Regions from separate parts of the Bifidobacterium sp. ESL0704 genome, predicted to be linked through region 3. Evidence: riboswitches for the same ligand, from Rfam matches in the RefSeq annotation. Region 3 holds a riboswitch; each other region holds the start of a gene.
The links. A riboswitch is a leader RNA that binds a small molecule or an ion and turns the genes downstream of it on or off. The one in region 3 is predicted to bind thiamine pyrophosphate.
Positions count from the first base shown of each region.

Region 1: linked by a shared signal. The riboswitch ahead of OZX64_RS05865 (ABC transporter permease) and the one ahead of OZX64_RS02530 (hydroxyethylthiazole kinase) in region 3 are both predicted to bind thiamine pyrophosphate.
Region 2: linked by a shared signal. The riboswitch ahead of OZX64_RS04300 (ECF transporter S component) and the one ahead of OZX64_RS02530 (hydroxyethylthiazole kinase) in region 3 are both predicted to bind thiamine pyrophosphate.

Region 1 is NZ_CP113929.1:1,629,101-1,638,964, reverse strand. It holds gene mfd (transcription-repair coupling factor) at 1-3,448, shown strand, start outside; gene OZX64_RS05875 (ABC transporter ATP-binding protein) at 3,652-4,416, opposite strand; gene OZX64_RS05870 (NrtA/SsuA/CpmA family ABC transporter substrate-binding protein) at 4,425-5,438, opposite strand; gene OZX64_RS05865 (ABC transporter permease) at 5,552-6,304, opposite strand; TPP riboswitch at 6,453-6,593, opposite strand; gene eno (phosphopyruvate hydratase) at 6,802-8,097, shown strand; gene OZX64_RS05855 (septum formation initiator family protein) at 8,197-8,853, shown strand; gene OZX64_RS05850 (DUF501 domain-containing protein) at 9,170-9,691, shown strand; gene OZX64_RS05845 (Ppx/GppA family phosphatase) at 9,832-9,864, shown strand, end outside.
Region 2 is NZ_CP113929.1:1,251,831-1,261,694, reverse strand. It holds gene pheT (phenylalanine--tRNA ligase subunit beta) at 1-175, opposite strand, end outside; gene pheS (phenylalanine--tRNA ligase subunit alpha) at 183-1,250, opposite strand; gene OZX64_RS04310 (RNA methyltransferase) at 1,423-2,466, opposite strand; gene OZX64_RS04305 (ATP-binding cassette domain-containing protein) at 2,608-5,277, opposite strand; gene OZX64_RS04300 (ECF transporter S component) at 5,305-5,934, opposite strand; TPP riboswitch at 5,984-6,095, opposite strand; gene OZX64_RS04295 (dipeptidase) at 6,719-8,086, opposite strand; gene OZX64_RS04290 (DUF3043 domain-containing protein) at 8,227-8,847, shown strand; gene OZX64_RS04285 (FAD-dependent oxidoreductase) at 8,953-9,864, shown strand, end outside.
Region 3 is NZ_CP113929.1:761,232-771,095, reverse strand. It holds gene OZX64_RS02555 (ABC transporter ATP-binding protein/permease) at 270-3,155, opposite strand; gene OZX64_RS02550 (ABC transporter ATP-binding protein) at 3,601-4,866, shown strand; gene OZX64_RS02545 (ABC transporter permease) at 4,866-5,633, shown strand; gene OZX64_RS02540 (TetR family transcriptional regulator) at 5,706-6,569, shown strand; gene OZX64_RS02535 (NAD(P)H-binding protein) at 6,882-7,511, shown strand; TPP riboswitch at 7,855-7,976, shown strand; gene OZX64_RS02530 (hydroxyethylthiazole kinase) at 7,968-8,903, shown strand; gene thiE (thiamine phosphate synthase) at 9,183-9,864, shown strand, end outside.

The sequences.
Region 1 (9,864 bases), 870 kb from region 3:
CGAAATCGAAGCCCCTGATGGTGCGGCGGACCAGGCGCTGACGGTCGGCGCTCCGGAGGGCATCCGACCGGCGCTCGCGGCCGCGCGGGCACAGTACTCTTCCGTGGTGATGGTGGTGTCCTCCAGCCGTGAAGCCGAGGAGACCGTCAACTCGATACGTTCGTGGTATGGGGGAGCTCCCGACGAGGTGAGCCAGCTCGAAGCGTGGGAGACGCTGCCGCACGAACGTCTGTCGCCGCGTGCCGACACCGTGGCCAGCCGCATGGCCGTTTTCCGCAGGCTATGCCACCCGCAGGAGCACAGCGCCATGTTCGGTCCCATCCGAATCCTCGTCATGCCGGTGCGTTCGCTTATCCAACCGGTGGTTGCCGGCCTCGGCGATGTGGAACCGTTGGTGTTCAAGGTCGGACACGAGATTGCGCTGGATGAGGTTTCTGCAAGACTTGTCGAAAACGCCTATACCCGTGTCGATCTGGTCGTTAACCGCGGCGAGTTCGCGGTGCGCGGTGGCATCGTCGACGTCTTCCCGCCGACCCTTCCGCATCCGGTGCGTATCGAGTTTTTCGGCGATGAGATCGACACCATCAAAGAGTTCCATGCCTCCGATCAGCGCACCTACGGTGACGGCGTCGATACCGTCTGGGCCACGCCCTGCCGTGAACTGCAGTTGACCGACAAGGTGCGTGCCCGTGCAAAATCGCTGATCGGCCAAATTCCCAATGCCGACGACATGCTGCAATCCATCGCGGACTCTATTCCGGTGGAAGGCATGGAATCGCTGATTCCAGCGCTGATCGACGATATGCAGCCGGTGGCCACGATGCTGCCAAAAGACGCGGTCATCATGCTTTCCGACCCTGAAAAACTGCGTCGTGCCGCCGCCGACCTCGCCAAAACCGGCAACGAGTTCCTCGCCGCCAGCTGGCATGTGGCTGCGAGCGGTCACGGGGCAGGTGCGCCCATCAGTTTTGACCAAGCGAGTTTCCTTGACTTCGAAGAAACCGTCCGTTCGCTTGAATTCTCCAACCATGATGTCTGGAGGCTTACCAGTTTTGGTGTGGACCAGAACATGGCCGGTCATGTCCAGTTCAGCGCTTCGGTTCCCGAGGAGTATCGCGGCGACGAAAAGCGTGCCACCACTGGCGTCGAAGGCCTGATTGACGACGGTTTCGAAGTGACGATTACCGCTGCTGCGAACGGTACGTTGTCGCGCCTGAAGCGTGCCCTCGGCCAGACCGGGGTGACGCGATTCGACACCGTGCGTTCGCAGGCCATGGACGGTTTCATCGATACCGCCGCCAAGTTCGCCCTCTTGACCGAGCGCGACCTGACCGGCAAGACCAGTGCCGTCGCCCAGCGCAAGACCTCGCGTCGCCGCCACAAGGCCATCGATCTGATGGAGCTCAAGGCCGGCGACTACATCGTCCACGAGCAACACGGCATCGGCCGTTTCGTCGAAATGCGCCAGCGCACCACAGGGATGGGCGCCAACCGTGCCACCCGCGAATATCTGGTCATCGAATACGCACCGTCCAAACGCAACGCGCCGGCCGACAAGCTGTTCATCCCCACCGATCAGCTCGATCAGGTCTCCAAATACATCGGCGCCGACAAGCCCAAGCTCAACAAACTCGGCGGTTCCGACTGGGCGCAGACCAAGGCCAAGGCGCGCAAGCACGTCCATGAAATCGCCGATGACCTGGTCAAGCTCTACTCCGCCCGTCAGCAGGCCAAGGGCTTCGCCTTCAGCCCGGACACCCCGTGGCAGAAGGAGCTGGAGGACGCCTTCCCCTATCAGGAGACGGCCGACCAGCTCACCACCATCGACGAGGTCAAGGCCGACATGGAAAAGCCGGTGCCGATGGACCGCCTCATCTGCGGCGACGTCGGTTTCGGCAAGACCGAGATCGCGGTGCGCGCAGCGTTCAAGGCCGTGCAGGACGGCAAGCAGGTCGCCATTCTGGCCCCGACCACGCTGCTGGTGCAGCAGCATTACGAGACGTTTACGCAACGCTATGAGGGCTTCCCGGTCGACGTCGCCGCGATGAGCCGATTCCAAAGCAAAAAGGAGATCGACGAAACCCTCAAAGACCTTGAGTCCGGCAAAGTCGATGTCGTCATCGGCACCCACAAGCTGTTGAACCCGAAAATCAAGTTCAAGGACCTGGGCCTGCTGATCATCGACGAGGAACAGCGTTTCGGCGTCGAGCACAAGGAGACCCTGAAGGCGCTGCGCACCAATATCGACGTGCTTTCGCTTTCCGCGACCCCGATCCCCAGAACGCTTGAGATGGCCGTCACCGGCATTCGTGAGATGTCGACGTTGGCCACCCCTCCCGAAGACCGTCTGCCCGTGCTCACCTACGTCGGCGCCTACGAGGACGCGCAGGTCACCGCGGCGATTCGTCGTGAGCTCTTGCGCGGCGGACAGGTCTTCTACGTGCACAACCGTGTCAACGACATCGACAAGGTCGCCTCGAAAATCCACGAGCTCATCCCGGAAGCGAAGATCGGCATCGCCCACGGCAAGATGGGGGAGAAGCAGCTCGACAACATCATCCAGGACTTCTGGCATCGTGATATCGACGTACTCGTCTGCACCACGATCATCGAGACGGGACTTGATATCAGCAATGCCAACACGCTGATCGTCGACCACGCCGACCGTTTCGGCTTAAGCCAGCTGCACCAGCTGCGTGGCCGTGTCGGGCGGGGCCGGGAACGCGCCTACGCCTACTTCCTCTACGATCCAAGCAAGCCGATGACCCAGCAGTCGCACGACAGGCTCGCCACCATCGCCCAGAACACGGCGCTCGGAAGCGGCTTCGACGTGGCCATGAAGGACCTCGAACTGCGCGGCACCGGCAATCTGCTCGGCGGCGAGCAGAGCGGGCACATCGAGGGCGTCGGTTTCGACCTCTACGTGCGCATGGTCTCCGACGCCGTCGAAAAATACAAGGAACCTGAGCGCAAAGAATCCGTCGCCGTCACCATCGATCTGCCGATTGAAGCTTCGATTCCGGTCGACTACATCGATTCTGACAAGTTGCGTCTCGAGGCCTACCGCAAGCTGGCCAGTGCGCGCACCGAGGAAGACCTTACCGAGCTTCGTGAAGAACTGACCGATCGCTACGGAGCACTGCCAGAAGAATTCGACACCCTCTTCGATGTCGCCAGGCTTCGTAGAAAAGCCCGTGAGCTCGGCATTTCCGAAATCGTCACACAGGGCAATCGCGTCCGTGTTGCCAAGATCGACCCGCCCGAGTCGCTGCAGATGCGTATTTCCCGCATCTACAAGGGCTCGCAGTATCGTCCGGTCACCCATACGCTCCTGATTCCCGCGCCATTCGGCGGTTCGCTTGGCGGCAAGCCGATGAGCAGCCCCGAGGTGATGGGCTGGGCTGACCAGCTGCTCGAAGATCTGGCGTGGCGTGGAGGCTCGCGTTAGGTAGAGCAGGACAACCGGCATCGGCACAATCAAACGGATGGCCGATGCTAGTGATCAACGGCTTTGAAGCGTTGCGGCATCCCGAGATGGAGGCCGGCGATCTGAAGGTACCAAGCATGCCGGGAACCGTTGCCGGTCGATAGCCGCTGCCGCCGAGTGGACCTTTTGTTGTTGTTCACGAAGGCGGTTTGATGATCCGCACCTTAGTTGGCAGATCTTGCCTCCTGCGTTCCGCTGTCTTTGCCATATAACGTCCCGCGTAGCCGATCTTCGATTTGTGTGTGGTTTTGGGGGCGTCCCTCGTCGTCCAGATTATTGCGGTCGATGTGGATGTCGTCGGAAATCTCTCCGTCGCAGAGCACCAGCACGCGGTCGGACAGGCGCGTGGCCTCAGCGATGTCATGGGTGACCATCAAGACTCCCCATTGATGCCTGGCGCATAACGAGGCCAACAGGTTCTGCATGTCAAAACGTGTGAGCGAATCAAGGGCGCCGAATGGCTCGTCGAGCAGCAGAAGCTTGGGATCACGTACCAAAGCCCTGGCCAACGAGGCCCGTTGCGCCTGTCCACCGGAAAGGGACGAGGGCCAGGAATCGGTGTGGTCGGCAAGCTGCACCTGCGCCAGGGCTTTCTGTGCGATATTTCTCCGGTCGCTCTTCGAGCCCGGCAACCCCAATGTCACGTTGTCCCACAATCTCATCCACGGCACCAACCTGGCGTCTTGAAAGGCGAGCGCGAACGATTGTGTGGCCTCCATCGTTCCGGTGAGCGGCGTAAGAAGTCCCGCTACAATGCGCAGCAGCGTAGATTTGCCGCATCCTGAGCGGCCGATCAGCGAGACGAATTCGCCTGTATTCACCGTGGCGTTGATATCGCGGAGGATTGGTTTATCGGCAAAGCAGAGACCGATATGTCGCAGACAGAGCAGGGGACGATCGTCGGATTGTCTTGAAAGCCGTGGCGGCATATTCGCCCTCATTTCGTGCAGTCGATGATATGGGAGTCGATGTCCGGTTTGGTCTTGATGAAACCGAAATCGACATATTGCTGTGCGATGTCGTCAACCATCTTCTTGCCTTTGGCGTCCACCGGCAGGATCTTCGGTATATCGAATTTTCTCACCTGCTTGATGATGGTGTCGGAGGCTCCGAATTGCTTGTAGGTCTGATAGATGAACTCGGGATCTTTTTGGGCCTTGTCGGATTCCTTGACCAACGCCTGATAGAGTTTCTTGACGATTTGCGGGTGCGTGTCGGCGAATTTCTTCGATACCATATGCACGCTCACATTCTTGGAATCATAGTGTTGTCCATTGGTGATGAGGCGGGCACCGGGGGTGGCCATCGCTGTGGCGAGGTTCTGGTCGTAGGTGGCCAAGGCGTCGATTTTTCCGGATGTGAACGCGGCGGCGAAATCCGTCTGGCTCAGCTCGACTTCGGTGACTTTTTTCGGATCGAGCCCGGCATGGCGGAACGCGGCGTTGACGACGTAATCGCCGGTGGCGCCTTTCTTGTCGATGCCGATGCGTTTGCCGTAGAGCTCTTTGAGTGTGGTGACCTTTGAATTCGGCGCGGCGACGATGCCTTGGGAATCCCCGTCATAGTATTCGATGGCGAAGGCGACCCACGGCTGCTTCTGGTCGATGAAATCGATGAAGGCTCCCAGCCCGGTGCTGGCGGCGTCGGCCTTGCCTGCCAAGACGGCTTTGTATGAGGTGTCCGGCGGGTTGAACGGTCCCATGAACTTGGCTGTGTAAGGCTTCATCGTTTCGGCCACGAATGACTCGCTGTGTATCGTGGTCAGGTAGTTCGCCGTCGAAAGGTAGGCGACGCGAACGGTGTCTTCGGGTTTCGACGTGCCCGATGTCCCTGAAGGGGCGCCGCAGGCGGCCAACGCCACGACGGCCGCTAGCGTACAGGTCGCCGCGCATAGACGACGTATCGCGGAATGATGTTTGCTCAACGACGATGAGATGAGATGGTTTGTCATAATCTTCCTTCTTCAATGTTGTCTGTTGTGTAAGTCGAATTTGCCTGGTGGCTTGAGATGGGGAAGTTGCCGCACTTTGATAAGAAATGATTCCGACAGGGCAGCGACTCGGCTCAGTGCTTACGCATCCATGGGGTCAGCGCGTGTTGCAGCATGCCGACGATGGCCTCGCTTGAAAGGCCGAAGATGGCGTAGAGCACGATGCACAGCACCATCTGATCGGTACGTGAGAACTGCTGGGCGCGTGAGAGAATGTAGCCGATGCCGACCGACGAATTGACCGTCTCGCAGGTGACTAGCGCGATCCAGGCCACGGTGATGGCGAAGCGCAGGCCGGTCATGAAGCTCGGCAGGGCTCCCCGGAAAAGAATTCTGCGCAGCACCAACGGTCTGGGCAATCGATATGCCTGGGCCAGTTCGATGAGCTTGGGGTCAAGGTTACGGATACCGTCGCGCACATTGACATAGATCAGACCGAACACCCCAATGGCGATCAGCGCGATCTTCATGGATTCATCGATGCCCAGCATGATGATGAGCACTGGTGAAAGCGCTGGAAACGGTATGGCGCGCAGCATGTGCACCGGTTTGTCGACAAGGTCGAAGCCGATGGCTGACGCGCCTGCGATGACGGCGATGGGCACGGCCAGGACGATGCCCAGCACCAGACCCAAAAGCACGCGGGCCAGACTGATGCCGATCGAGGGGAAGAGCAAGCCTTCGGCGTTCAGATCGCCGCATGCCTTGATAACCTCGATAGGCGAGGGCAGAGGCCGAGAATCAGCTGGAGACAAGGTGGCGAAAAACCACCAGAGACATAAAGCGAGCGTGGAAAGCCAGGGGCCGGTCATCCGCAGCAGTCTCATGCCTTCCCGTGGCAGCAGGTTCGCGCCTGCACCCCGTTTGGAGGGCATGGTTTCAGCGTCATCGAGGATGCCGACGATATGCCGCATGCCCGATGATGTCGACGATGCTGATGATGAAGTTGCCGAATGGCTTTTCGGACGCACAGCAACGTTGTGCATCGGACATCCCTTCGATAGCATTACCTACATCAGGTTCGATGGGTATGATCTCAGCCCGGCCGGTTCGCTTTTGCGCTGTCGCGCGCCAGTATTTTTCAGACATTCGGCTTGGGCACCCCATGTCAAAAAGCATTAGAACTCCCGAGCTGGACATCGAGACGCGAATCGTTCAAGACTTGGGTAAACGAAAAGCTCGTTAGCGACCCGGCAGATATGGAGAATTTGTCCGCACGCTATATGTGAGCGCTCACATAAAAAAGCCGATTTCGCTGGTTTACGTCCATCAAAGACATTAATCTTGGAACTGTTAACGTAAGTCCAGCTTTAAAGGAGTAATTGTGGCAGCAATCGAAAGCGTATATGCCAGCGAGATTCTCGATTCCCGTGGAAACCCGACCGTCAAGGTCACCCTCGACACCGTTGATGGCGCCGAAGGCATCGGCCTGGTTCCCTCCGGCGCTTCGACCGGCGAGGCCGAGGCCTGGGAGCGCCGCGACGGCGACAAGTCCCGCTATCAGGGCAAGGGTGTCCTCGACGCGGTGAAGGCCGTCAACGAGGTCATCGCCCCCAAGGTCATCGGTATGGACGCCACCGACCAGCGTGCCCTCGACGACACCATGATCGAGCTCGACGGCACCCCCAACAAGGGCAAGCTCGGCGCCAACGCCATCCTCGGCGTCTCGCTCGCGGCCCTCTATGCCGCCGCGGAATCCGCCGAACTGCCGCTCTACCGCTACATCGGCGGCACCAACGGCCACATCCTGCCGGTTCCGAACATGAACATCATGAACGGTGGTGCACACGCCGATTTCGCCACCGACATCCAGGAATACATGATCTCCCCCTACGGCTTCGATTCCTATAAGGAAGCCCTGCGCGCCGGCGTTGAGGTCTATCACACCCTGAAGTCCATCCTGAAGAAGGATGGCCATGAGACCGGTCTGGGCGACGAGGGCGGCTTCGCTCCGAAGATGAAGACCAACGAGGATTCCCTGAAGTACATCATGCAGGCCATCGAGGCCGCCGGCTACAAGCCGGGCGAGCAGATCGGCCTGTGCCTCGACGTGGCGTCCTCCGAGTTCTACAACAAGGACACCAACACCTATCACTTCGACGGCGCCGACCGCGATGCCGACTACATGCTGAACTACTACAAGGAGCTCGTCTCCAAGTATCCGCTGGTCTCCATCGAGGATCCGTTCGCCGAGGAAGATTGGCCTGCATGGCAGAAGATCACCGCTGAGATGGGCGACAAGCTCCAGTTCGTCGGCGACGACCTGCTGGTGACCAACCCGAAGCGTCTGCAGAAGGGCATCGACCTGCATGCCGCGAATTCCCTGCTGGTCAAGCTCAACCAGATCGGCACCGTCACCGAGACGCTCGACGCCATCGAGCTCGCCACGGCCAACGGCTTCACCTCCATGGTCTCCCACCGTTCCGGCGAGACCCCGGACACCACCATCGCCGACCTCGCCGTCGCCAAGAACACCCGTCAGATCAAGACCGGTGCTCCTGCCCGTGGCGAGCGTATCGCGAAGTACAACCGCCTGCTCGAGATCGAGGAGGAGCTTGGCTCCACCGCCGAGTACGCCGGCTATTCCGCGTTCAAGGCTTGCAAGAAGTACATGAAGTAACTTCAAGCTGAAGTTCCGGCCACGGTGCTTTGTTGCGCTGTGAGCGTTGCCCGTCGCATTGACTCTGCTGAGTCGAATGTGACGGGTATTTTATGTCTTATGGGCATTACGAATGAGAAAAGCAAGGTGGAGCGCGGCAAGAAGCAGAGCCGCCGCCGCGGTTCAGGCCCGGTTGCGTTCTTCGTCGCTTTTTTCATTGTCGTTCTTGGTGCCATCCAATTGGCGGCGACTTTTCACAGTTATGCTTTGAATCTTGCGGAGCTCAACGGGCTTAAGCGGCAGGAAGCCGCTTTGGTCGTCAAAAAACAGAATCTTGAAAATGACATCTCGCGTTGGAACGACAATGCCTATGTCACCGCCCAGGCGCGGGAGAGGCTGGGCTTCGTCTTCCCGGGAGAACAGGCCATCCATGTCGAGCATCCTGAAGCGGTCACCGGTGTGAAACCGAAATCCGAGAGTGCCGAGCAGAACGATGCCGATTCGGACAAACCCACTTTGCCTTGGTATCGGGAACTGGCCTACGGCTTCAAAAAAGCCGATGAGCCGTTGAAAAAAGCCAAAACCGATGAGGTCACCACTCCCAAAGCCGTTGGCGGGAAAGCCGTTACCGTCCCGAATTCAGGGAATAAGAGCAAATCAACGGATAATAAAACGGATAATAAGAATGTCACGAATTCGCAGAACCAAAAGGGCCAGAAGGCCGACGGCGGCAACGCACATGGCGGAAAATCCGGTGCCAAGGCAAGTGGGCAATAGGCGAGTGACAACTATCAGCGATTCGGCTTATGGCAGGCGTGTGGGTTTCGATTTCTGGGGCGTTCATGCTGGCGATGTTGGATTTGACTGATCGACGATACATTGAATAAACAACGATAAACAAGAGCGACTCATCGACTCACAGAAAATAAGGAACAGCGTGCAAGAACAGCAATCCCAATCCACACAATCAGTAAACCCGAACGCACGGGAAGCGCAGCGGCGATCTTCTGCCGATTCCAATAATTCGCCGTCTTCCAGCAGAATTGATGAAAGCGGCCTGAAGGCACAGGCCAAGGCATTGGTGGACCGCGTGATGGCCAGCAAACCCAGCGATGATGACGTGGCTTTGGTCAACAAACAACTGGGACGTTTCCCGCGTGGCATGGTCGCCGTCGGCGCGCGTTGTGTGTGCGGCAGGCCGCTGGCGGTGGTGACGCGCCCTGTGCTGCCCGATGGGACTCCGTTCCCCACCACCTGCTACCTGACCAGTCCGGAGGCCACCAAGGCCGTCTCCCGGGTCGAGGCGGACGGTTCGATGCGGCATTATACCGATCTGGTCCAGCACGACGAGACGATCCGCGGGCAATACGAGCAGGCACATCGGCTTTATCTCGCCTTCCGTCACGAGCTCGCGACCCGTCTTGGCGACAGCGAGGAGCATATCGCCGGCACGAGCGCGGGAGGGATGCCTGTGCGCGTGAAATGCCTGCACGCGCTCGTGGCGCAGACGCTGGTGATGGGTGAGGGGGCCAACCCCGTCGGCGACATGGTGATGAAACGCATCGCCGACGAGTTCGCCCCGAACGTCTGCCGTTGCACCACACAGCTGGATTGAGGCGGCCTGGGCTCGTTGCTGCCAGGCGTGTCGCGGTATGGATGCGGGTGTTCGAGCGCGGCCGCAATGGCGGCAATGTTGCGGTGGACGGATAATGTCGAAGATGGCAAAACAAACGAGACAAAAACGGATGGTGTTGCATGAAAGACGAAAACAAGGATTTTGTGACCGTT
Region 2 (9,864 bases), 490 kb from region 3:
GTTCCGGCGTGGCATCGACCACGTAGCCGACCACGATCGGGCCGGTGACGTTCGAGGAATGGATCTCCTCTTCCTCGAGGCCGACATGAACCAGATCCTTGGCGAGCTGTTCGTACGTCAGACCGGCCGGAACCTCGACATGCTCCTTGAGCCAGTCAATATCTACCATTGGCATTGTTGGTTCACTCCCCCATCACAAACTGTTTGCTGAAACGCACGTCGCCCTCGACGAGGTCGTGCATATCGTTGATATCGTGGCGCAGCAAAAGCGTGCGCTCCATACCCACGCCGAACGCGAAGCCGGTGTAGACGTCCGGATCAAGACCCGCGGACTTCAGGACGTTCGGGTTGACCATGCCGCAGCCGCCCCATTCGATCCAGCCCGGGCCACCCTTCTTGTCGGGGAACCACAGGTCGAGCTCGGCGCTGGGCTCGGTGAACGGGAAGTAGCTCGGACGCAGACGGCTCTTGGCCTCCGGGCCGAACATCGCGACGGCGAGCTTGTCGAGCACACCCTTCAAATCGCCCATCGTCAGGCCCTTGTCGACGGCCAGCGCCTCACACTGGTGGAAGACGGGCGTATGCGTGGCATCGAGCTCATCGGTGCGGAAGACACGGCCTGGCGAGGCGATATAGAGCGGAACGCCGCGGGTCAGCAAGGCACGAACCTGATCGGAAGAGGTCTGGGTGCGCAGCACCATGTTGGATCCCACGAAACCGGCGGCGTCCTTGGCCTGGTTGCCCTTGACGTAGAAGGTGTCCTGCATCTGGCGGGCAGGATGGTCGGGGCCGAAGTTCAGAGCATCGAAGTCGTACCATTCGGTCTCCACCTCGGGGCCCGCGGAAATCTGCCAGCCCATGGAGATGAAGAGGTCCTCGACGTCCTCCATCAGCTTGGGCAACGGATGACGGGCGCCAAGCGGTTTGCGATTGACCGGCAAGGTCATGTCGACGGTTTCGGCGGCGAGCTGGCGGGTCTCCTCTTCGGCCTTGACCTGCGCGGTCTTGATGCCGAACGTGCGCTCGAACTCGCTGCGCAGCTTGCCCATCAACTGGCCGGCACCCTTCTTCTCTTCTTTCGGCAGGGAGCCGATCGACCGGTTCGCCAGCATCATCGCCGATTCTGGCCCGGCATATTCCGTTCTGATGGCTTTGAGCTCCTCCATGGTGGAGGCACCCTTGATTTTCGCGATGCCCTCAGTGACCGCGTCGGTCACCGCTTCCGCATCGAATGACGCACTCTGTGCCACGAGTACCCTTTCCTTGCAATTTCCAAACCTTGAAAACGTCCAAGATTACACGCACAAAAGTCATGAATCCCAAGCATTTACAGCCTTTTCATTGTTTCAATATGACTCGACATAGCACCGCGTGCGTTTGTACCTGATCAGCGATCTCGACCGGCCGGTCCCCGAACCGGTTTTATCTGCGTTGTGCGGCATCACGAGCCATCGCCAGACTGAAGAGCATCACCGCGGTGCTCGTGGCGAGATTAAGCGATTCGGCCTTGCCGTAGAGCGGGATGGACACGATACGCTCTACGCGCTGAAGGATGTCTGCCGGCAGACCACGGGCCTCGTTGCCGAACAGAATCGCTGTTGCGGGTTCGTCGTTGCCGTCACCATCTGTCGCACTGCTGCATTCTTCGACCACATCAATCAGCGATTCCGGCTTGAGCGTTGGCGTGCCGTAGACGTCGGCGGCAATCACCTCGCGATGCTGCTGCGCGGCCCATTCAAAGAATTCATCGGTGCTCATGGTGACCACCGGCAGGTGGAACAACGAGCCGGCCGTGGAACGGATGACCTTCGGATTGAAGCGGTCGACGCAATCCGACACGAAAATGACCGCGTGGCATCCGGCGGCGTCGGCCGAGCGAATGACGGTCCCCGCGTTGCCCGGATCACGAATCTGCCAGAAGGCGGCCACCGTGCCTCCGGACGAATCAGGATTCCCGCTGTTCCATGTTGAGTGTGCAATCTCCTTCGACGTCACGTTATCGGCTTCGAAATCATTCGCGATTGCGCTTCGTATCTCGGTACCCCGGGTCGCAACGTTATGGACCACCTCGGCATGCTCCGAGCCAGTGGCTTCCCGGCCTTCAAAACCCTGTGCCATACGACGTTGCACGGCCCCGAGATTGCCGACGGCGACGATGCCCTGCGCGTCCGTGCTCATCCGATGCATCACATCGCTTGTCACCTGATGGATATACAGGCCCGCCTCGTCGGCCTCTCGCGCGATGTCGTCGACCACCGTCGAAAGCAACCGCGATTGCCGCTCGTCGGTCTGTACGTAACAATCCTCCACAACGTCGGGCATCCAACGCACGACCTCGCGTACCGATTGCGGTCCTTCGATAAGGAACTTTCCCGATTTCCTGCGACCCTTGGTCTTCTCCAGTTCTGTCACGCGCCGCACGCGCTCGGACCTGGGATTGTCGATAATGTGCTGGTTAAAAGGCATAGCCCATACTCTACGCGAGGTTCTTGCCAACAGTGCCGGAACACCGTTTACTCATAGCAGACCGCCGGTTCTTGCAAAGACAACGCTTTGGCCCGTTTGCGACAATCCGGAATCGGCGTAATCGAAAACGGTCGGCTCGGCTCACCCACCGAAGAAGGTGAAGGTACCGGCGATGACGGCGATGACGAGGGAGAGAACGGGTACGACGGCGCAGACGATGACGAAGGCCCAGTCCCGCGGATTCACTCGGCTGATGCGGGCATGGGTGCGCGGAGTGTCGCCGCCGAAGCCGCGGGCCTCCATGGCAGTGGCGAGCGTGGTGGAACGGCGGATGGAAAGGACCAATAGGGCGAAGGTCTGCGGGAAGAACGCCTTGACCTTGTTTTCGTCGCCGAGGCCGCGCGAACGACGGGAAGCGGTGAGCGCGGCCCAGTCGTCGCGCAACACAGAAAAGAGGCGCATGCCGGCCAGGCCGCCATAGACGAAGCGGTCGGGCAGGTGAAGGATCTGACTGAAGGAATCGGCCAGATCAGTGGTCTCGACGCCGAGTACTGCGATGATGGCCGGGACGCCGACGGCAAGGATACGGATGCCGGTGGCAAGCGCCAGCACCGCCGAACGGTCGGTGACGGTGATCATCGCCCAATGCCACCAGATTCGTCCGCCTTCTTTGCCGTAGAGCAGCACGGCCAGCGCCGAGCCGGGGGCACCGATGAACACTGGCCAGGTCGATCTGACCACGCGCCAAGGCGACAGACCGATGCAGGCGAGCAGAACGAATTCGATCAGCAACGCGACACTCGCCGAGACCCAGTCAAGACTGAAGATCAACGGCAGCGCGGCGAGGAAACCGCCCAGCATCCTGAACGTCGGATTGAGCGAGGCAAGGAAAGGCGAACGACTGGACTGCCGTTCCTGTTCGTCGCGCTCGTTGACCGGGCTGACGGCGATTTCGTCGTCAGAGGTCCCAGCGTCCCTGCTTGATGGTTCCGCCTTGCGACGCTCCTCATGCATCGAGCGGACGCCTTCGGCATCGTCTTGCGCCTGCAATTCGATGACACGGGCGCCGAGTGCGGTGACCAGATCGCGGTCGTGGGTCACGACGATGACGCTGACGCCGTCGCCGCGCAAGGAGTGGATCAGCGAGACGATCTGCATCCACGTGCGTCGGTCCTGGCCGAAGGTCGGCTCATCGAGGATGATCACGCGCGGTGCGGCGGCCAGCGAGGCAGCGACGGTCAGGCGACGTTTCTCCCCTCCGGAAAGGGTGTAAGGGTTGACCGAGGCATATTGCGAAAGCCTGAACCGGCGCAAGAGCGCCATGGCTTTCTTCTTGGCATCATCCTCCGGTGTTCCGGTTCGCACAAGCCCGAGCATGACTTCTTCCAGTACGCTGCCACGCGCGAACTGATGCTCGGGATTCTGGAAGACGTAAGAGACACGCGCCGCGAGTTCAGTGGATTTCCAATCCATCGGAGAGTTGCCGCTGGCCCCCTTGGCGAGCTGCACAGAGGCTTCGACGCTGCCCGCCACAGGCCGCAGGAGGCCTGCGAGAGTCAGTGAAAGCGTGGACTTGCCGACACCGTTGCGCCCTACTAGAGCGGTGATCTGCCCGGCCGCGAACGAAATGTTGATATGGTCGGCTATGGGCTTGCCGTCGCGGCCGATCGATAGGTCATTAGTGGAGAGCAGCGCCTTGCCGTCGCCGATCGCGGGATCGCTGGCGGGCTCGTCATCGGTATGGATTCGATGGATTTCGTCTTCCGGACGGCGATATCTGCTGGGCATCCAGATACCGAGCGCCGCAAAGTCGAGGTCACGGTTGGCAAACACATCGTCCGGCGTGCCGTCGGCGACCACGATGGTACGACGGAATCCGCTGTGGTCGATTTCGGCAGCGTCGCCGACCTGCGTGACGCGTGCCTTGACCTGATCGTCGGATTCAAGACCCAGAACGACGACCCGGTCGATAAGGTCGATCCAAGGTCCGGCGCGGTGCTCGACCAGCAGCATGGTGGCTTCGGTGTCGCGTAACACGTTGGAGACCGCGCCGATGACCTGCTCGACGCCTTCAGGGTCAAGGTTCGCCGTGGGCTCGTCCAGAAGTAACGCGCCGGGCTGCATGGCCAATGCCCCGGCCAAGGCGAGGCGTTGCATCTGCCCGCCGCTCAAGTGCATGGTGGAACGGTGCAGCTGCAATCCTTCAAGGCCTACGTCGGCAAGACTTTGCCGCACCCGCTGCCAGATCTCGTCACGCGGCACGCCCATGTTCTCCGGACCGAAGGCCACGTTGTCGCCGAGGCGTTCGAAGATCGTCTGCGCATCCGGGTCCTGCAGGACAAGGCCGACACGGCCATGGGCGGCGACGGCCGGGATGCCGTCGATGAAGACGCCGCCTTCGGTGATGCCGCCTTCCGAATCCTCGATGGCGACCACCGGGGCGCCTTCGCCCGGCCTGTCCTCGTCCGTGCTTTGGGCAACCTCCCCGCCGAGCAGGCCAGAAGCGGCTTCGAGTATCGTCGATTTGCCGATACCGGAGGCTCCCAGCAGGAGTACATGTTCGCCGGGGTGAATGTCAAGGTTCAGGCCACGCACGGCGAAATGCCGGCGCGAGGCATGGCGGTAGCCCCAGTTGCGGAAAGCGATAGCCGCAGGCGGCGCTTTGCGGGCAACCTTCTCGCCGGCAGGCTGCCCGGCCTGTGAAGGAGCCTGGCTCTCAGAGGCCGGGATATCCCGAACGTATGGTTTGTGTCGGTCGCCTTCACGCCTACCGCCGCCCTGAGATTGTCTGCCTTGCATACGTTCCCCCATCGATGCCTGAATTCTACCTGATACCACTCACTTGGAAGCGGCACGGACCTGACGGCCCGAAGCGAACTTGTCGATGGCACCGGTCTTGGCGATGGCGATATAGAGATACCACATCAGCACGCCGGCCACCAACGCCCCGGAGATCACCGTGGCGACCAGGTACCAGATGCCGTATGCACCCGTCATGTTGAAGCCTTGCAGATGGGTGAAGAACGTATAAGCCCAGCAGCCGATGGCCGATACCATGCCGGACAACGTGAGCGTGAGCAGGTTCCAGACCTTGTAGGCCACGCAGAGGAACACCACCTCGGCGCAAAGCCCCTGCACCAGCGCGATCAGGAAGGTTTCGGTTCCGCCCCAAGAATTGCCGAGCAGGGCCTCGAGCACGCCCGCCACGACTTCCGCATAGGTCGCGGCCCCCGGCTTGCGTACGATGACGGCCGCAAGAGGACCCGCAAAGAGCCAAAGCCCGTTCATCAGGCCGCCAAGGCCAGGGACAAGCGCGTCCAGCGGAGAACCGATGGGACCATACAGCAGAGCCGCGGCCCAGTAGACGAAAGTGCTGACCACGCCGATGACCGAAGCCACGGCGATATCGACGACACGCCATTTGAGATTCGGTTTGGAGATAATGGTCGTCTGATTTGATGATGTCATGATTTGTGCCTTTCTGTGGTGCACACCGTTTATCGGCGCGCATACCAAGGCACGGGAAAGAGAGACGTCCGTGCGCCGGCATTGTCCGGACTCACGTTCATTCGGTCGAGGAAATCCTCATCTCAGCCGGCCTCTAATGGCCAGCCCCCGTGTCAATTCGCCATCCTAGAGCAATCCCCTGTCAACTGTCAACGGGTGGTCGTGTGGGGATTGGGGCATACAATGCTTCGGAACGCTTACTGGCTGAGCCGTTAAGCGTGAAGCCCAGTGGGCTTCACGTAGGCGAAGTGAGCGCGATGTATCGAGCGCGAAGGCAAAATCTCCGATTTTGCATAGGCCGTGTCTTACGCCCGAACATCGCATATCCCCGCCCCACACTCTGTACAAGGAATCTGACTGACAGGGGTTGCGGGAGGTGGCTCACCAGCGAATAGCTGCCGCCTGAGTGAGGAGCCTTATGACATCGACCGCGCAATTGCGCCCGTATACATCGAGGAACCTTGCGCATGCGGCAGCTATTCGCTTGGAGTAGCACCGACCCTGATTCTGGACAAACTCGGCAAATCAGTCAGATATTTCATGCATTAGTGGCGGCGGCAGATATGCCATGCTGAGGAGTAAAGCTTGGCCAGTGCAAAATCGAAGATTTTGCCTTCGCGCTCGATACATCGCGCTCACTTCGCCTACAGGAAGTCCACAGGACTTCCCGCTTAACGGCTCAGCCCGGAGCGTGTCGAGCATTGTATGCCCCAACCCCCACACGACTGACGTCAGTGCAATCAGCTTATTTGCCTAGTTTGTCCAGAATCAGGGCCTCGGTGAGGACGTTGTTTTTAAGGCTCGTCAGGTCGATGGATTCGTTGGGGCTGTGGGCGTTGCCTTTGGGGTCTTCGGGGCCGGTGACCAGGACCTGGGCGTCGGGGAAGATGCGCTGCAGTTCGGGGATGAACGGAATCGAGCCGCCTTCGCCCTTGTTGATCGGCTCGACGCCGAACGCCTCGCGCATCGATTCCAGCGCATCCTGGGTGGCCTCGGCGTCGGGATCCATGCTCCAGCCCATACCGGTATCAAGCGTGGAAACCGTAACCTCGGCACCGAACGGGGCATGTCCGGTCAGGAAGTCGGTGACGGCCTTGGCTGCATCCTCGGGACGCTGGTTCGGTGCGGTGCGGATGGAAAGGCGGAAACGGGTCTCGTTGGCGATGACGTTGAACGAGCCCTCGACCGGGTGCGCATCGAATCCGATGACCGAGATGCTGGGCTTGGTCCACAGTCTCGAGGCCAACGAACCGGAGCCGGCGAGGCGATAGGAGGAGACCACCGAGGAATCGGCTCGGAAGCCGGCCTCGTCGAGGTCGCGCTGGAGTCCTCCAACGGGGTCGCCGCCAGTGAGTCCGGGAATGTTCAGCGATCCGTCCTCGGCATACATCGAGGCAATGAGCATGGCCGACAAGGTATTCGTATCAAGGACCGGGCCGCCGAACTGTCCGGAATGCACCGGATGCTCCAGGGCACGCACGGTGACATCCAGATCGGTGTTGCCTCGAAGGCTCGTGGTGAGACTCGGGATTTCGGCGCTCCAATTGCCGGAGTCGGCCACGATGATGACATCCGAATCGAACGCGTCGCGGTGGGACTCGATGAAGGGGATGAAACTCGCCGAGCCCATCTCCTCCTCCCCTTCGATGAAGACCTTGACATTGACCTTCAGATCGTCGCCCAATGCGTGCAACGCACCGGAATGGATGGCGATGCCGCCGCCGTCGTCGGTCGCGCCACGTCCATAAAGACGTCCGTCGATTTCGGTCGCCTTGAACGGGTCGGTATCCCAGGCCGAGGCGTCCGGGACCGGCTGGACGTCGTGATGCGCGTAGAGCAGCACTGTAGGCGCTTCGGGATCGACGATCTTGGAACCGACCACCTCGAACGCTCCCGGAGTGCCGTCAGGGTTCTTTGACTGCACCACTTCGGCGTCCACCCCACGTTCCCTGAGCTCGTCGGCCACGAATTGCGCCGAACGACGCATGTGCTCGCCGGTGATGCCCTGCGCCGAAACGGATTTCAGCGCGACCTTCCTGCTCAGCAGATCGACGACACGCTCGAAATCGTCATCAACCCGAGAGCGCAGTTCTTCCTTGTCCAGTACAGCCATGTGATGCTCCTTGTCAGATTTGTCCGTTATCTCGATCATCACACAGCCCCGGGAAAACGCGAGAAAACCGTTGAATATTCCTCTGTTCCCTGCTCTTTGCCTCGATTCGCGAGTCGAGACTTGCCCGTAATCTCAAGAGAATGACATGGAATCCCTTCAGCAAGGACAAAGACAAGGAAACGGCGCAAAAATCCGTCGATTCCACATTACAGGAATCTGAAGCGCAGGAAAGCAAGGGGCATCCCACGCCCAAGCGCAAAGTCGCCGAACAACGCAACCTCCATCCGCTTGTTCCCAAGAACCGCAAAGCCGACCGCAAGGCTGCTAAAGAGCGTATCCGGAAAAAAGAAGACGAACAGTACGATGCGATGCGCACCGGCGATGTGGCGCATATGCCGCGTCTCGAACGTGACCCGGCGCATATCTACGTGCGCGATTACGTCGATGCCCGTTTCAATCTCGCGGAATACTTCATCCCTGCGTTTTTCGTCATCATGATTCTCACCATGGTGGTCGGCTTCATCTCACAGGCGCTTTACGGCATCATGATGGTGTTGATGTATGTGTATCTGATCGCTTCGGTCATCGACGTCGTTATTATGTGGCACAAGCTCAAAAAGAAGCTCATCGAGAAATTCGGCGAGAAATCGGTGGCCAAGGGCACGCGCATGGCTTCCTATGCGTGGGGACGTGCGCTTCAGCTGCGTCGTTGGCGTATTCCCAAACCGACGTCGAAGAAACGCGGCAACTGGCCGAAGTAAAACCTTCGATTCGCCGGCTTTGATACAAGATACCTTTGCACCCATTCATAAGATATGGAGGCAAAGGTATTTTCTTACCTATAGGGCATAGACATTGGGGGCAAAATGCAGAATACACATGTTGACGTTGCCATCATCGGCGGCGGTCCTGGCGGGTATGCCACGGCATTGCGAGCCGGCGAGCTCGGACTTTCCGTCGCCCTGATCAATCGGGAAGACCGGCTCGGCGGCACCTGCCTCAACCGCGGATGCATCCCTTCCAAAGCCCTCATCACTGCAACACGGGCGATACACAACGTCAGGGACGCCAAGCGCATGGGCATCGACGCGAGCATTCAAAACATCGATGTTGCGAAACTGGCAGACTTCAAAAACCATGCGGTGAAGGCGATGACCGATGGCCTGGCCTCGTTGCTTGCCGCAAGAAAAGTGACGGTCATCAACGGCGTCGCCTCGATCGTCGGGAAGCATCACGTCGAAGCAACGGCAGCCCAGACAGATACCGAAAACCGCGATTGCGCCGGTCCGGAGCACATCGCAGAAACCGACCGTTCACCCATCCCCCATTCCGATACCGCGCAAGGGACTCCCGTTGAAATCACCGCCGACAACATCGTGGTGGCTACCGGTTCACGTCCCCGACCGTTGCCGGATCATCCCTTCGAGGGAGTGGTCATCGATTCCACCCAGGCGCTCGATCTGCCAACGTTGCCGAAATCCGCGGTCATTGTCGGCGCCGGTGCCGTGGCTGTGGAATTCGCATCGATGTGGAACGCGGCAGGCGTCGACGTGACCCTGCTCATTCGTCACGAACGCGTGCTCTCCCACATGCACCGCCGCACGTCGATGGCACTGACTCGTGCACTGGCCAAAAACGGGGTGCATATCATCACTCACAGCCATCTGACCGATATCGATGACTCTGCGAACTCGGCAGGTGCAACGGTGCGCTACTCCAGCGACAAGGACAAAGACGCAACCGAGCATCAGATCCAGGCCGACGTTGTATTGGCGGCC
Region 3 (9,864 bases):
AAAGATGACGCATCCAGAAGCGAATCACCATGGCCTCATTGCCGCTGTGTTCGGCAAATGTGATTATCTCTGCAATCTCTAATCTCAAGCAGAATTAATCACAAAAAACGACCGGTAATCGTGATTAACTCTGCAATTACTCCAAAGATACAGAGAAAATCACGATATTCGGCCCTATTCCGTGATTTTCTCTGCACCTTCCGTCACAGCATCACAGGTGCCGGCCAAGAACCGGCTGCACCTGTCGCTGACGAAATTCGCGAACCGGACTACTCGGTGCGTAAAGCCGTTGCCGGGTCCTGCTTGGCGGCCTTGCGCGACGGGATAAGACCGCCGATCAGCGTCAGGACCACCGACAGGACGATCAACACGATCGCACCGGTCAGCGGCAAGGCGGCGTTGACCTGGTCGGTGCCCATGAAGTGATGCATCACCGCGTTGCCAGGCACGATCAAGATCAGCGTGACCACAATGCCGATTACCCCGGCACACAGGCCGATGATGCCCGTCTCGGCATTGAACACCGTGGAAACGTTGTGCTTGGAAGCGCCCATCGCACGCAGGATGCCGATCTCCTTGGTCCGCTCGAGCACGGAGATGTAGGTGATGATGCCGATCATGATCGAAGAGACCACCAGCGAGACCGCGACGAAGGCGATCAGCACGTAGGTGATGACGTTGATGATGGTGGTCACCGAGTTCATCATCAGGCCCGCATAGTCGGTGTAGACGATGCGGTCCTTCTTCTTCGCACCGTCGTTATAGCGTTTGATGGCGTCCTCGATATCGTTCTTGGCATCGAAACTGTCGGCATAGATCTTGATGGAACTCGGAGCGTCGCGGCCGATGACGCCGAAATCGGCGAGATTGCCGGAGTAGGTGCCGGTGGACACGTATTGGTTGTAGATCGAGACCAGTACGTTCTCGGGGGCTGTGGCGAGATAGTTGCTGAAGGCCTGTGCCACCTGCTGCTCGCCCATGCCGGCAATCGCTTCTTGCGGGTTGCTGGCAACGGCGGCATTGCCTGCGGCGGCCGCGGCGGCAGCACGCTGTTTGGTGACGTCGGCGGACTGGTTGGCACTTGCCGCGCCCATGCCGCCGGGAGCCTGGGTCATCAGCGTCTTGGCCATGTTCGCCTGGTCCGAGACGGGAAGCGAGGCGACGTAGGCCTTGGCGTTGGCGGCCTTCGTCGCGTCGTCGGAGGGTGCGAAGGTCATGCCGTTCAGGATGTTGTGGGTGCGATCGGCTTGCTGCGCGGCGACGATCTCGCTGGATTTCGCGTGGTCAATCAGCTGGTTGGTGAGCATGCGCGTGTATCCGATTCCCGGTGCCAGCGGCGTGGTCTTGGCGTTCGCATCGGCCCGGATGACGCCCACGACCTTGAGCTTCACCGCGGACCCGGAATCCATGAGTTTGCCGATCTGGTCGGCGTCGTTGCCCACATACTTGTAGCGTCCGTCGGAACCCTTGACGTACTGGTCGGCTGCGGGCAACAATGTCAGCGACTGGTTCATCGCTTTGGAATAATCGATGCGTTTGGTGTCGGTCTTGACCTTTTCACCGCTGTTGAGCCGGTTCATCATGTCGTTGTAATCGGCGGCGGGAAGCAGGCCGAGCTCGTAGACCTGGGTCAGCGGCATCTGGTTGTTCTTGTCGAGTACGAGGACGACCTGATCGCTCGCCTTGGGCCAGTGACCTTTGACCATCCGGTAGTTGTCGCGGATCACCGAACTGATGGGCTGCTTGTCGGCGTGCTCACCGGGCATGATCTCGGCAAACGCATCGGGTGCCTTGTTGGCATCGGTCTTGCCGGTCAGCATCGCCATTTGTTTGGATTGCAGGCTCGAGATATCACCGGAGGACGAGTTGAGCCCGGCGATGGTGCTAGCCGCACTCTGCATGCCTTGCGGGCCGCCGACTTTCACACCGTCAACGTCAACGAGCGTGTCCTTGGAATCGTGAGTGAACACCGAGAATTTGGGGGCGTAGGAATACTGGATGCCGACGTCGCCGACATACTTGCATACGTCGTTGCCCGGTTTGTCGAGGAACTTCTTGAAGGGGCTCAGATTGTTGGTGGTGATGCCGGAGGTCATCGACGAGGCGCCTTTGATGCTGGAATCGTCGGGGTAAATGCCCGTACGGTGTTTGCCTGAGTCGTTCTTCCTGGCATCCGCACTGGCCTGGGCCGTGTCCATGATCTTGTTCATGTCGAAGGTCTGCTCGTTGATCTCGATGGGGTACGAGGTCAGCGTCTCCTTCTGGATGTCGGCAATATAGCGGTTCACACCGGTGGAGACGGAGAGAATCAGCGCGATGCCGATGATGCCGATCGACCCGGCGAACGAGGTCAGAATCGTGCGGGCCTTTTTGCTCTTGAGGTTGTTGAAACTCAGGGCGACCGCAGTGGCAAACGACATCGAGGCCTTGCCCATCGTGCGATGGACGGCAGGCTTTTCGTCGCCCGTTTCCTCGGCTTCGACGGGGCGTGAATCGCCGCGAATCACGCCGTCCTTGAGTTCGACGATACGGTTGGCGTATTGATGGGCAAGCTCGGGGTTGTGGGTGACCATGACCACCAGACGGTCCTGTGCCACTTCCTTCAACAAATCCATGATCTGCACACTCGTCTCGGAATCGAGCGCACCGGTTGGCTCATCGGCGAGGACGATGCTCGGATCGTTGACCAGCGCCCGGGCGATCGCCACGCGTTGCATCTGACCGCCGGAAAGCTGGTTCGGTTTCTTGTTGATGTGCTCGCCCAGGCCGACTTTCTTCAGAGCCTCCACAGCACGTTGGCGGCGACTCTTGCGCGAGACGCCGGAAATCGTAAGCGCCAGCTCGACGTTGGAAAGGATGGTCTGATGGGGAATCAGATTGTAGCTTTGGAAGACGAAACCGACCGTGTGGTTGCGATAGGAGTCCCAGTCACGGTCCTTGTATTTGCTGGTCGACGTGCCATTGATCACCAGATCGCCGTCATCGTAACGGTCAAGTCCGCCGATGATGTTGAGCAGTGTTGTCTTACCCGAGCCGGACGGCCCGAGAATCGCGACGAATTCGTTGTCGCGCAACGTAAGGCTCACATGGTCGAGCGCCTTCTGGACGAAATCGCCGGTCTTGTACTGCTTGCTGATGTCTTTGATCTGTAGCACGAATTTCCCGCCTGCCTCTATGTGCGTGCGCCTTCATCGCACCACACTTCGTCCTGCCACTCTACCCCGACGCACGGCCCGTTCACCGCCGGCAAGCGATGCGGCGACTATTCCGTCTCAGCGTCGAAAAGCAGAAAAACCACCCCAATAATCTGCTTTCCAACGCAGTACGGCAACCAATTGCGTCAAAAAGCAGAAAAGCACCCACAAGAATCTGCTTTCTAACGCACTGAGCCAAGCTGCTGCGTTGAAAAGCAAACTGCCTTGTTGAGCCCCTTCAAACGATGGTGCCGACATACGTCAACCGCAGATGCACCCAAAAGTATGCAAAATCGTGCTTTCCGCTGCATCGAACCAATTGCGCTACGAGGACAGACACCTCACACGTTTATCGCTGTCAGCGAATCTCGTTGTATCAGAAGTAAACAGTGTTAACATCTTTTCTGTGAACATTGTTAACATCAGGCAAAGCGGGACCTCACATGGTCTCGCCATCGACTGCCAAAACCTCAAGAAATCATTCGGCAACCACCATGTGCTCAAGGGCATCGACCTGGCGCTCCCCTACGGTTCGATGCTTGGGCTGCTGGGACGAAACGGCGCCGGCAAATCGACGCTCATCTCGATCCTGACCGGTCTGAGCCGGCAAAGCTCGGGAACGGCCAACGTATGCGGCATCGACGTCAAGCACTCGAAATCCGGCGAACTCGGACACGCAGTCGGGCTGGCCCCGCAGCAGCTCGGCCTCTACCCACAGCTGACCACCATGCAGAATCTCGTGAGCTTCGGCATGGTGCAAGGACTGAGCGGCAGGCAGGCCAAAGCCCGCGCGAACGAATTGCTCGAAGCGTTCTCCCTCGAGACGCAGGCGAAACAGAAGGCATCCCGTCTTTCCGGCGGCCAGCAGCGCCGCCTGCACACCGCCATCGCGTTGGTCCACCATCCGCGCCTCCTCTTCCTCGACGAGCCAACCGTCGGTGCGGATATCGACGCCAGAGCCGGCATTCTCGAGGCTGTCAAGGCCATCGCCGCGCAAGGCACCGCCATCGTCTACACCAGCCATTACCTCGATGAATTCGAACGGCTCGGCGCCGACCTCGCCTTCCTCGATGGCGGACGAATCGTCGAGAGCGGCACACAACAAGAAATCATCGCCCGCCACGCGTCAGCTTCCATCACAGCGACGTTCGAAGGCGGCAGCCAGCCGGAGATTCCCGGATGGACACGGGTCGGCGACCACCTCGAACACCGATTGGACGGCTCCGAACCGGGCGAGGCCCTTACCCAGTTGACCGTCATATCCAACCGTCTCGATCTGCGAATCACCAGCGTCACGACGATGCAGGCCAGCCTCGAAAGCGCCTACCATGCCATCATCGGCAACGACGATGATGCAGACGGCATCCTGAAGAAGAATGAAGGCAAAACCGGGAATCAGGGAAGCCGCGCCGACACCGCGTTCGATAACGGAGCAACCTACGGCATTCCCGACGGCACCAGCGGACACAGCACGAGCCTGGACGAGGACGCCAGAACCTACATCATTGTGCAAGAAGAAACACGGAACATAGCCGGCACCATAACGGAATCGGCCAAAGACACCGAACAATCAGGACATAGCCGCGGAACCAGCGAGGCCAACCACACCACCGGCATTACCGCCACGACCAACACCACAACCGCCACGACCAAGACCAAGGAGAGCAACTGATGAAACTCAAACGCATCGGCGCGGTGACGCGTCTGAATCTCATGCTGCAGGCCCACGACCCCGCGGCCTTCCTCATCGACACCGCCGTGCCGATCATGCTCACCCCGTTCATGGTGCCGGGCATGAAAAACACGCTGCTGGCCGAAGGCTACCGCAACATCAACGGCACCGAACTGGCCGTGCCCGCCTTCGCCATCCTCTTCGCCTTCTTCACCGTCCAGTTCATCGTAGGGATGTTCTTCGACGAGCAGAAATGGGGCACATGGGACCGTCTGCGCGCCTCACCCACACCGCTGGGTCAGGTCGTGGTCGGCAAGATTATCGTGGCCCTTTTGATGGAGGTCTTCCAATTCGTCATCGTGGTAGCGGCGGCTGTGCCGATCGACGGCTATCGCATCCACGGCGACTTCTGGGCGCTGGCCCTGACCGCACTGATGTTCCTGATCATGGTCACACTCTTCGGCGTCGCCATCACCCTGTTCTCCAACTCTCAGATGACCGCCATCTCCGTTTCCGTGTTGATCGGCATGTTCGCCGCATGCGTCGGCGGTGCCATCACCCCGGTGAGCACATTCCCCGGCTGGGCCAAGCCCGTCGCCAAACTCTCGCCGATCTACTGGACGCTGAACGCCATCGAACGCGTCAGCCTTAAAGGCGCGCATGTCGACGACATCCTCAAACCGACGGGCGTCATCGTAGCGGTGAGCGTAGTATTGGCACTGTTGGTTCTGGCAGGATATCGCAGGCAGGCCAAAGTGGACAGATAACGACAGCAGAACGTCCGATGTCCGGCTACCCGATCAGTAGCCGGACATTGTGCGACAGGTAGTGAGGGATGCATGGCAGGCAAGGCCAAAACCGCAAAAACCGGCACAAACAGAGGCACGCTCAACCGGGAAACGCTCTTGAGGAATGCGCTGGCCATTGTGGACGAGGATGGCCTTGCCGCCTTAAGCCTGCGAGCGTTGGGCAAGCGAATCGGCGTTTCCTACACGGCTTTATACCGGCATCTACCCGACAAGAACGCATTGCTCGACGGCATCGCCGAACAAATCTGGCGCGAGACGCTTGCCGGACTTGACGACAAGGAGCCAAGCAAGGAAACCACCGGCGAGGCATGCGGCGCCGAGGCATCGGTGAATCACGACGGCAACGCCGGAAACGGCAACGCTCCCGACAGAACGACCGATACGCTCACCCATACGCCAACAGACACGAAGCCAGAAAAAACATCAGGTGCGGCGGCCAATGCCATTGCCAGCGATTGGAAAAACCATGTTAAGCGCTACGCAATAAAGCTGCACACCACCTTGCTCAGGCACCCCAACGCGGCCATTTTGGTAGCCACTCATCCCATCGATACGTTGGAGCAATATCAGCTGCTCGCCGACGCCATCAAACCGTTCATGCCCGTTCTCGCCGAAAAGAATCCGCCGGACGATCTGCTGGGGCTGATTCAGGGAGCCACCATCCTGACCACCGGCTACGTGCTGGCCGAAGCCGTCGCGCCCTTCGGCGACAGCGAACGATCCAGCACCGACCCTTCAGACGAAACTCGAGAAGAGGCCATGCGCCAATCCCCCGAACTGGCTACGTTGTTGGCGCCTTTGACCGACACCGCCACTCCATGGAGCATGCAGGTCGAATACCGCAAAGCCCTTGACGCCTTGATTTCCGGGTGGGACACCGAGGTCGAAGACTGAAGACGGAAACCACGCTCAGAACGACGGCTCTGACCAGCGCCAGGCGGCTTGCCCGAATCTGTTGCCTGAAGCACCGCTGTCACCGCTGAAAGCCATTCACCCCAAGGCATATTCGCAGTCGGCCCGTTTCACTCGCTTTCCGCGTAATACCAAGGCTTGCAAGACCTATCTACTATCTCACGTGTCACCGGAACACCCAGCATGACGATTGACGTTATAGTGAAAAGTAATGCCGCATACCATAGCGGCGACACACTTCAACGAGATGGACCAAATCGCGTCCACCCGACATCGCAAGCAAAGGAAGCACCCATGAGCAAGAACATCGCAGTCGTGGCCGCCAACGGCAAGGCCGGACGGCTCATTACAGCCGAGGCCGTCAGACGCGGTATGGACGTCACCGCCGTCGTGCGCGGCGAGAACAAAACCGAAGCCCAGCACGCCATCATCAAAGACCTGTACGACCTCACGGCCACCGACCTCGCCGGTTTCGACGCGGTGGTGAACGCTTTCGGTGTTTTTGATCCGGCAAAATTCGACGAATACAGCACCTCGCTGAAATATCTGGCCGATATTCTTTCCGGTACTGACACGCGGCTGCTGGTCGTCGGCGGTGCAGGAAGCCTCTACACCAACAAGGAACACACGGCCCAGCTTTCGGATTCGTTCCCCGACACCATCAAGGGCGTGCCGCTGGCAATGGGCAAGGCGCTCGATGCGCTACGCCGCCGCGACGACGTGCACTGGACCTATATCAGCCCTGCCGGCGACTTCCAAGCCGACGGCGAGCGCACCGGACATTACGTGCTTGCAGGCGAGGACTACACCACCGACGCGGACGGCAAAAGCGCCATCAGCTACGCCGACTACGCCATCGCCATGGTCGACGAAATCGAAACCGAGCATCCGCATGACCGCGAGCGCATCTCCGTGCGCTGGTAAGTCTCCGACAACCCGACTTTCAACCAAGCCGCACCCAACACGACAACCGTGAACCGGAGACATCGGCACCATGGCCTCGATTATGGGTTTGCGGCTTGATTAAGGGGAAAAGCCGCAAACCCATGATAAGCAACCTCTTTATTCGGGGTTTGCGGCATCGGTATATTTCAAAGCCGCAAACCCATGATAAACGACCCATCCATCATGGGTTTGCGGCTTAATGCTGTTCAAATGCCGCAAACCCATGCCGCACGCGTTTTCAGAATCCCACACAAAGCGTCGGCCATCCGCACGCGAATAGGTGCCACAATCTCTTGTCCAATGAAGGACATAGCGTCTTGAGCTGTAAGTGCAGGGGAACCTGCGAAGCCGCTGCGGCGGTCACGCAAGTTGAGACGGGCACAATGCTCGACCCTTGGAACCTGTTGGTTAATACCATCGTAGGGAGACGCGAATATGGTCAATGACGCATACTCATCAGCAAACAGCAATCTCAGTAATCTCAACGATTTGGCGGCGAACGACCCGTTGCGCGAGCTCATTCGCAAGGCCGCGCAGACGGTGCGCGACACCACGCCACTGGCCCAGTCCTTCACCAACTTCGTGACCATCAATCTGGTCGCCAACGCCCAGCTGGCAGCGGGCGGCACCGCGGCGATGAGCTTCCTGCCTGACGACATCGCGGGCGGAGAAGCGGCAAGCGGGGCCAGCTATATCAACGTGGGCACGTTGCTGCCGTTCTACAAGGACGCGTTGGCCCAGATCACGCAGAAATTCCACGCCGATCGCCATCGCTGGGTGTTGGATCCGGTGGCTGCGGGAATGGGCACCACACGCACCGCCATTTTGAAGTCGTTCAAGGCGGCCCCGCCGACCATCATCCGCGGCAACGCTTCCGAGATCATCAAACTGCGCGAGATGTGGGAGCTGCCGCTGGATGAGGATGCCGTGGATGGCAAAAAAGACGCTTCAAAGCAATCCAGCGGACCGGTGGGTGTGGAATCCGCCGATGACGTCGAGGCGGCCGAGGCCAGCGCCAAGGCACTTGCACGGTTCATCGCCAAGTCCGACGCACAAGGCCAAGGCGCGGTCGCTGTTTCCGGCGAAACCGACCTCGTCACCGACGGCGAGCACACCTATCGTCTGCCCGGCGGCAGCGCGATGATGACCAAGATCACCGGAGCCGGCTGTTCGCTTGGCGGTGTGACCGCAACCTATCTGGCCGTTGCCGATCCTCTGACCGCGGCACTGTCCGCGAGCGCCCTCTACAACCGTGCCAGCGAGACCGGCGAGTCCAATTCGCACGGCCCGGGTTCATTCCAGGTCGCCTTCCTCGACGGCCTGTGGTCGACCACACCCGAGCAAATCGCCGCCTCACCAATCTTGGCGTAGGCGGAAGGCTTCCAATCCGCACGAAACAGCGTTGTTGGAGGCAAAGATGCTAGCAACCTGCCTCTAACGCAACGGCAAATGTACATTCCGCATGGGTTAGAGGCAGAAAGCCTGGTTTCCTGCCTCTTGCCCGATGTCAAATCCTTTTTCGTGGGATTAGAAGCGATCAGCAGCGCCTTCCAGTCAACCGCATAAATCCGATTCGGACAATCCGCTGCGGGCCTTTGCTCTCCAGCACCAACACCATCACTGATATTTCAAAGAATCGAGCCAATCATCATGACCATCAACAATCCATCATTCGCCTCCATGCGCAAGAACTTCGACCTGAGTTCCTACCTCGTGCTCGGCCCGGCAGACACCAAATCGCGGCCTGTCCCCGACATCGTGCAACAGGCCTTGGCCGGTGGCATCACCTTCGTCCAGATTCGTGTCAAGCCCGGAGACGCCAGAGACATCACCGAAATCGCGCGGCAGAGCGCCGAAGTCATCGCGCAGGCCGGTGCCTCGCAATCCGTGCCGCTGGTCATCGACGACCGTGTGGATGCCGCCTGGCAGTGCCGGGATATGGGCATCAAAGTCGACGGCGTGCACATCGGACAGGACGATTTGAATCCGACTGAGGCACGCAAGCTGCTCGGACCGGACGCCATCATCGGCTTAAGCTGCAAGGTGCTGGACGAAGTGAAAGCCGCCAACGCTCTGCCCGCCGACACCATCGACTACATCGGCGCGGGCCCGTTGCATCCGAGCACCACCAAACCCGACTGCATCGTCATCGGTGCCGACCACCAGCGCCACACCCAGGACACCGAATCCATCAACGCGCTGTGCCGTGAATCGAACTACCCCATCGTCGTGGGCGGAGGCGTGAAGCTGGAGGACCTGCCGGACCTGGCCCAGACGCAGGCTGCCGGCTGGTTCGTGGTCTCGGCCATCGCCGGAGCAGACGATCCGGAAG